Regions from separate parts of the Rheinheimera sp. UJ51 genome, predicted to be linked through region 1. Evidence: riboswitches for the same ligand, from Rfam matches in the RefSeq annotation. Region 1 holds a riboswitch; the other holds the start of a gene.
What was found. Region 1 has a riboswitch for cobalamin ahead of LMJ53_RS04335 (TonB-dependent receptor domain-containing protein). Riboswitches for the same ligand answer to the same signal wherever they lie in the genome.
Positions count from the first base shown of each region.

Region 2: linked by a shared signal. The riboswitch ahead of LMJ53_RS09410 (ABC transporter ATP-binding protein) and the one ahead of LMJ53_RS04335 (TonB-dependent receptor domain-containing protein) in region 1 are both predicted to bind cobalamin.

Region 1 is NZ_JAJHOG010000003.1:59,038-63,208, reverse strand. It holds gene LMJ53_RS04335 (TonB-dependent receptor domain-containing protein) at 1-1,627, opposite strand, end outside; cobalamin riboswitch at 1,663-1,868, opposite strand; gene LMJ53_RS04330 (YajQ family cyclic di-GMP-binding protein) at 1,940-2,422, opposite strand; gene LMJ53_RS04325 (VanZ family protein) at 2,506-2,877, shown strand; gene LMJ53_RS04320 (ketopantoate reductase family protein) at 2,853-3,743, shown strand; gene thiI (tRNA uracil 4-sulfurtransferase ThiI) at 3,740-4,171, opposite strand, start outside.
Region 2 is NZ_JAJHOG010000006.1:26,431-30,601, reverse strand. It holds gene cobO (cob(I)yrinic acid a,c-diamide adenosyltransferase) at 1-322, opposite strand, end outside; gene LMJ53_RS09415 (FecCD family ABC transporter permease) at 324-1,334, opposite strand; gene LMJ53_RS09410 (ABC transporter ATP-binding protein) at 1,328-2,155, opposite strand; cobalamin riboswitch at 2,240-2,411, opposite strand; gene LMJ53_RS09405 (NADPH-dependent FMN reductase) at 2,632-3,183, shown strand; gene LMJ53_RS09400 (hypothetical protein) at 3,334-4,074, shown strand.

The DNA of each region.
Region 1 (4,171 bases):
CAAACACAGTAAAGCCCCCTAGATATGGGCTACTAGCATACTCACCTTGATAAGTATCGCTTTGGTAATCCGCCGTCAAAAATGCCGATAACTGCTGCCATTGTTGTGTTAAGCGCCAATTCACACTGTGCTCAGGTCGGCGCGCTAACCGCTGCCCAGTCAAGGTGTTTTCAGTGTCCAACCAGCTATAACTGACACTTTGCTGTAACGAATCCCAACGCAGATCAACACTGAATTCCACGCCAGAAATTTTGGCACGTTCAATGTTTTGTGGCGTGTAGGTCGCAAAATCAAACTGGATCAGATTATCGACATCTTGCTTAAACCAGGCTAACTGCAACGTCGCTGCGGCTAACTGATAACTCAGTGCAATTTCATCCGACAAGGTACTTTCTGGTTGTAAATCGGGATTGGCACTACCAGGATAATACAAGTCGTTAAAGGTCGGCGCTTTAAAAGCCGAGCCCCGGCTCACTCTGAGCTGCATCGCATCACTGAGATCAACACCTGCGGCTAATTGCCAGGTCGTGTTACCACCGTATTGCTCGGTAAGGTCGCGGCGCACGGCCCCGTCTAAACGCAAGCCTTGCGCAGCAAATTGTAAACCAGCAAAGGCGGCACGATTAAGGCGATTATCCTTCACATAGGCTACGCCAGAGCGTGCAACGCTTTCTTGATACCAGTTCACGCCCGCTAAACCCGATAGGCTATCTGTCAATGCGGTGGTTGCCTGATAGTTAAATTCATCGCGCTCAGTCACATAAGGGCTTTGCGAAACAGGCCCATAAGTCGTGTCATCATCCAGCGTTCGGCTGAATTGTGCTTGATGTTGCCATGATCCTTGCTGATGTTCCCAGCCCAACAAATAACTGCGGTTTAACGTTTCCGCTTGATCTTCACTGCCCCAGGCCGTATCAAACTGATAAAAACCGGAGTTAACATCCACCTGACCACGCCAAAGACCAAACCCTGTTTGATAGGCTGCAGCCAGTTTGGCAAAACGTTGTTGGTAACCATCACGATCGTTATCTAAATCGTTACGCACATTAAAACCATCGGCCCGGCTATACCCCGCACTGGCACTCAAGGTCAGATCACCCTGTTGTTGACTGGCATTAATACCAGCACCAGCCTGCCCATAACTGCCAACATCCGCAGTTAATTCCACGCCGCGGGCTTGACGAGTAGTAATAGCAATCACACCAGCTAAGGCGTCAGCACCATACCATGCCGCTCGCGGACCACGGATCACTTCTATGCGTTCAATTAACGCTAAGGGCAACATCGATAAGGTTTTATAACCCAAGGTGGCAGAGCCACTGCGCACGCCGTCAATCAATACGAGCGTATGACCATTATTCCCGCCACGCAAATACAAACCGCTATTTTGGCCACGGCCACCGTCACGAGAAATCGTAATACCGGGTAATTGCGCTAATAAAGCAGGTAAATCACTGGCTTGACGAGCCTCAATATCTGCACGATCTAGCACCGAAACACTGGCTAACACTTCGGAGGCGGCTAAAGGGGTGCGATTAGCGTAAACACTGATATGTTCGACCGCGTCAGTCGCGGATACAGCAGTAGGCACGGCTGACAAAAGCAGCGCCCAAGAAGGTTTAAACATAGATACTCCAGCAATGTGCCCACCGCACATTTCTTTGGTTTGTAGGACTTTTAGGCCGGTCTCCGGGCTAACAACCTGCTGATGCGAGTATTTCGCCTTCCCATCTTGCGACAGTGGCGGATGAAATACTTTAAGTTGCTTACCGTTGCGGGGGCAGCTCTGGTTTTACACCAGATTCCCGTTTAACTTGGTCGATGACGTTAAAAAGCAGCGACCAAGCACCTAAAAAAGCGGCGGCTCTATCAAGAGCCGCCGCAAGTTTACGCTGAATCAGCGTTAAGTCAATAGACTTCTAGAAGTCTTAACTGCAAATCAATCGCGAAAGTTGGTAAATTGAAAAGCTTGCTCTAATTCAGCTGCACGCACCGCCGCGATAGCTTCTTGTAAATCATCGCGCTTTTTACCAGTAACGCGCACTTGATCGCCTTGAATAGCGGCTTGCACTTTTAACTTATTGTCTTTAATCAATTTAACTAACTTTTTCGCCATATCTGTTTCGATACCTTGGCGCAGCGATAACGCTAAACTGTAGGTTTTACCCGAGTGCACCACATCGCCTTCTTTAAAAGAGCGCACATCTAGATTGCGTTTCACCGCTTTGGCAAAAAAGATTTCGAGCATTTGCTGTAACTGAAACTCTGCCTCAGCCACCATGTTAATTTGTTTATCTTTGAGGGTAAATTCAGCATTTACGCCGCGAAAATCAAAACGCGTTTGTAATTCACGGTTAGCATTATCAACCGCATTTAGTACCTCTTGCTGGTCAACTTCAGAAACTATATCAAAAGCGGGCATCTTGCTCTCCTATCTCGGTCTATGCTGGTGATTATAACCAGAAAACTGCTACAATCCGAGCCCCATTTATCGGAGATGAGAACGTGCCGCAATCGTTTTATCGCTTTTTGTTTTTATTATGTCTGCTGTTAGCCACTTTTGGCTTTATGGCCGAGATTAACGGCCACAAGCTTGCTGGCGAGTTGTCTTTTTTTAAAATTGAAAATCTCGATAAAGTGGCCCATTTTGGTATTTTCTTTGTACTCAGTGGCTTAATTTGGAAAGGCTTTCGAGCAGTGTTTTGGAAGATCCTACTTTTACTGGCAATCTATGGCGCCTTAATTGAAGTGATACAAGAAAACTATACGCGACGAACTGGCGATTTTTGGGATTGGGTAGCTGATATGGCTGGGGTTTTAACCTTTTTTGTTGTGCGTAAACTGTGGCATTTATGGCGACCACGCAGCAAGCGTTAAACTGGACCGTCGTTGGCCAAGGCGCTATTGGCCTGCTTGCTGCCTGTCGTTGGCAACAGGCTAATACGCCAGTACGTTTGTGGTTGCGTCAACCTAAATCGTTAAGCGTGCGCTTTTTGGCGCTAGATCACACCGAGCAACAATGCCATTTTCAAGCGGCAGTCTCCCCCATCCATGCCTTGTTTTTACCAGTAAAAGCCTATGCCGTTACCGAGGCCTTAGCCCAACTACAACCTCATCTCACTGACAACGCCCAAATTGTCGTTTCCCATAATGGTATGCCAGACCTTGCGGCTTTGCGGCAATTTGCACGGGCTAAGCAAGGGATCTGGTTTTTAACGACTAGCCATGGTGCCTTACGACAAGCAGAGCAGATCCGCCATACCGGCCAAGGTAAAAGTATGCTCAGCCCACTGAATGAGGCCGCGAGTGCACAACGCAAAGCCGTTTTCACGGCTTTAAATCAGGCCTTAGGCCCGTTAACTGTCACCGAGAATAGCATAGCGGCTTTATGGCAAAAGCTGGCGATTAATGCGGCTATTAACCCGCTCACTGCAGTGTTAAATTGTAAAAATGGTGCTTTAGCGGCGGCAGAGCATCAACCTCAATTGCAGCAAATTGTCACCGAAGTCTGTCAGCTGGCGTCGCTTGAACAAGTTGATTTGCCGTTTGCGGCAACCTTTGCGCAAGTGCAACAGGTGATCACCGCGACGGCCAATAACTATTCATCAATGCAGCAAGATCATTACCATGGCCGCCCCACCGAGCTTAGCGTGATCACCGGCTTTATTGTCGCCACGGCGGCAAAACATCAGCTAGCGGTTCCGGCCAATCAAGCGCTATGGCAAGCGCTGCAAGATAATTAAGGCCGATACACTGCAACATTGTTAAATCCCATCTCTTGCAGCAATAAAGCCTGCAAACGACTCATCACGCCACGTTCACAATAACAGTAATATTGCTGTTGCTGATCTAACTGTGCAAACGCCGTGGCTAAACGGTAAAACGGAATGGTCAATACCTGATGCTGCTGTAATTGCAGTGGCCGCGCGTCGACTTCGTCGTGACTGCGAATATCTAACACGATCGCGTTAGCCGGTAATATCGTCTCGGTAGCGATAACACCCGCTTGTTGTTCTGCTTGATATTCAACGGTTCGAATATCGAGGATTTTAGCTTGCTCAATGGCTTGATTTATCCTGCGCGGATCGAGCTGTGCTTCGGCTGTGATAACCTCGCTGAGGATGGCATTCACCGTCGGATTTTGTGAAATCACGCCACAATATTCCGGCAT
Region 2 (4,171 bases), on a different contig from region 1:
CGATATCTGCCGCTTTGTCTTGCGTATCCCAGGTAAAGCCCGTTGCCATCACCGAGAACTCAACGCCATGTTGTTGCAGTAAATTACGTTCACCACAAGCCCAACTGCCTTTAATAAATTGCACCACTGCCGCATTCAGGCCATGCCCGACCGCGCGTGCCACGGTGCCAAAACCGGCAGTTGATTTACCTTTGCCGTTGCCGGTTATCACTAACAACAAGCCTTTTTCAATATTGGCTCGTGTTACGGCGGCATCAACATACTCTTTTAAGCGTTGTTGCCGTGCCTGATGGCGTTGTTGTTTTAATTCATCTGCACTCATGCTATCCACCTTGTTGTAACTGTCGCCGTAAAATAATCAGAAAGAATACACTGCCAAGCACCGAGGTGATCACCCCTAGTGGAATTTCTTGCATCGCTAACAGGCTACGCGCGGCATTATCCACCCACATCATAAAAATGGCCCCAAATAGCGCCGAGCCCAGTAATAATGGCACTGCCGTTACCCCCATAAAATAACGCACCATATGCGGCACCATTAAGCCCACAAAGGCGATACCACCACACTGCGCCACAATACAGGCAGTGACTAACGCGGTAAGCAGTAATAACACCAGCCGCAGACGCTGTGTATTCACGCCCAAGCTGCGGGCACTGTCGTCTGATAATAACAAGGCATCCAATTGCCGCCTGACCGCCAATGCCACCACCAGCAATACCAACACGGCGGGCGCAATTAATGCCACACTGTGCCAATCGGTTCGACTTAAGCTTCCCATCATCCAAAAAATAACCCGATTAGCCGCAAAAGGCTCAGCAAAATACAGAATAAAGCTGCTTATCGCGCTGAGCATAAATGACACCGCCACCCCAGCGAGTAAGGTCACTTCCATTTTTTGTAGCCGATTACCCATACAGGCAATAAACACCAACAGCACCGCAAGCAGTGCCCCTAAAAAGGCCGCCAACGCCATGCTGATCAGTTGATCGGGTAGCACAATACTGACAATGGTCGCCCCTAACCCAGCACCAGCCATTAAACCAAATAAATAAGGATCAGCCAGTGGATTACGACTGACGTTTTGTAAAACGGCACCGGCCACAGCCAAGCCTGCCCCCACTAACATGGCGACCAGTAAACGAGGTAAACGAATTTGCCAGATAATCGTCTGGGTCAGAGGCTCGCTCACTGCTTGGCCAGTTAAGGCGAGCAGCAACTCACGCCAACTGATCGCGACACTGCCAATCTGCAAACTGAATAGTAAACTCAGCACCAATAAACCGCTTAACAGCCATAGCCAGGCTTGCTGACGGGGTTTTAACTGTTTTAGCATGGGCTTGGCACTCCGACTTTCGCGTGCGCGAGCTCAGGTATAAAGGTCACTTGCAGCCAGCCATAATCGGCTTGCGATGACACCACGCAAGGCAAACCAAAAACCTGCTGTAATAATGCAGGGCGCAAAACGTCGTGTGGCGTACCATAGGCGCGCACCCTACCGTTTTCCAATAACAATAGCTTGTGGCAATAACGTGCGGCTAAATTCAGATCGTGCAAACAACAAATAATGGTTTTATTCAGCCCCTGTAGCAGTTGCAATACCTGATGTTGGTATTTCACATCCAAATGATTGGTCGGCTCATCCAATAATAAAATAGTCGCTTGCTGCACCAAAGCGCGTGCTATATAAAGCCGCTGTAATTCGCCCCCCGATAAAGTATCGGCGCGCAGCTGCGCTTTATCAGCTAAACCCACTTGCTGCAATGCTAACCTTACCTGCTGCTTGTCTTGGGCACTGGTGCCCTCATACCAGCGCTTATGTGGTAACAAGCCCATCGCCGCAACTTGCTCACAAAACAACCCCTGCGGTGCACTGCTGATTTGTGCCACGGTGGCAACTTGCCGCGCTAAAGCTTGTGCACTCTGCTGCTGCAACGGCTGGCCAGAAAGTAAAATTCGGCCACTATTCGGCGCAAAACGGCCATTTAGTAGTTGTAATAAACTACTTTTACCCGCGCCATTTGGGCCGATAATACCAACGACTTCATTAGGGGAAATAGTCAACGTAATCTGGTCGAGCGCCAGCACAGAGCCTGTGCTACGCGAATTGGGATACGCTAAACAAAGCTGGTCTAGAGTATAAATGGCGGCTGTCAAAACAATATCCTGTAGTTGCTCGCAGGCAGCATCCTACAGCCCGTTTGACACAGGTGGCAGGCCGCTACCGTGTTTTCCCGCACGGGGGCATTTTTACACCAAGGCAGGTATCCTGACTGACTACGATAACCCATGTTTCGCCTTCCCGTTAAGTGGCCTTGAAACACAGCGTAGTTTACAGTTGCGGGTACAGTTCAGGGTTCGCACCTGATTCCCTATGTTAAGCTTTAAGCTCACCTTAGCGTTTAAGCGTTGCTTGTTATCAGAGAGCAACGCTGAGTATTGTAACAGTAAAAGGTCAAAGCAGATATCGGATTACTGCTTTGCTTTTTTGCGGTTTACCGGTGAAATTGTTTACGCATTTGGTTAACTTTTATCCTGCAATTTTAACGATAACTGCTAGGCTTAAGCTATTTATCAAACCTGAACGCGGCAAGCCTCAAGGCTAAACACCTGACATGGAGCATCCTATCACTATGACAAAAACACTCAACGTCTTGGCCATCGGCGGCAGTTTACGCGCTAAATCAACTAATCGCGGTATGTTGCTATGGGCGCAAGCACACGCACCTCAGGGTATGAAAATTCACCTGGCCGACTTATTGGATGTGCCCTTTTATAACGCCGATTTAGCGGAAAAACCCGCTGCTGTCAGCCGGTTACTTAACGATTTCGCCCAAGCAGATGCATTAATTCTGGGCTGCCCAGAATACAATTACTCACTGGCCCCCGCCTTAAAAAACGCGCTAGATTGGGCCTCGCGTGAACCTGATAATTACCTATTACGTGGCAAGGCGGTGGCTATTATGGGAGCGGCAGGGGGCATGGGTAGCTCGCGCGCGCAATATCATTTACGACAAGTCTGCGTGTATCTCGATTTACACCCGTTAAATAAACCCGAAGTTTTTGCCAATGCGTTTAGCGGCGCTTTTGACAACGAAGGACATTTAATTGATAGTAAAATCCAAGAAAATATTAAACAACAACTGCTCGCGTTAGCGGCATGGCAACAAAAGCTGCAGCCGTAAACTGATAACACGTTGCCCGTGAGGGATATTTTTAGCGCCCTATTAGCTGAACGGGTAACACTATTCGCCTGACGTTGCTTTATTAACTCATAAATAGCCGCACAGCATCTCGCAAGATGTTTTAACGCTGAGACTAAACGGATTGATCTGATGAAATGGCTGCTACTTTTTAGCATAATGATCTGGAGTGTATCGTACGCCGAAACGGTAGAAACATTGCCGTCGCAGCTGCAATTTCGCCAAGCGCTAACCTCACCCGCAGCACAATATAGCCAAGCTTTGTTGTCGGAAGCCTATCGGCGTTTAAATATTGATGCGCACTTTATTGATATTCCGTTTGGCCGAAGTTTATTAGAGTCGAACAAAGGCAGCTTAGATGGCGAGCTGGCACGGGTGCTGGATGTCACTAAGCATTACCCTAACCTCGTCGCAGTACCCTATGTATTGTTTGATACCAAGGTCTATTTGTATATCAATCAGCAACGCTGTGCAAAATGCAGCCTAAACGATGTGCCAAGCTTGGCTTATGTCCGAGGCTCTTTGGTGCTGGAAGAAATCTTAAAAAAGCTGCCGCCTTCGCGCCAAGTGATTAGCTCTGGCAGTATCGAAAGTACCAAAAATTTATTCTTAACCGGCAAAGTCGATGCCGTGATTTTTGCGGCTTATCAGCTAAATGCACAAAGCCATTTCCCGATTAACGAGCAATTTATTTTGAGCTTACCCGATTACCATCTACTGCATCGCGACCACAGTGCCTTATTAGAGCCCTTGGCGAATATGCTATTTGAATTAGAACGTGAAGGCTTCACCGAAAATTTGCGTCTCTATTTTGGCATTGCCGCCCCAAGACGACAACTGCAAGCGGGGCAGCAACCCTTTGCTTACTATTAACCGCGGCATGACCGCATAACAAAGCCCCGCTGATCGGTCATACCGAGCAGTTTAGTGTTAAGCAAAATGCGGTTTACTCAGTCAACACGCCATGAAT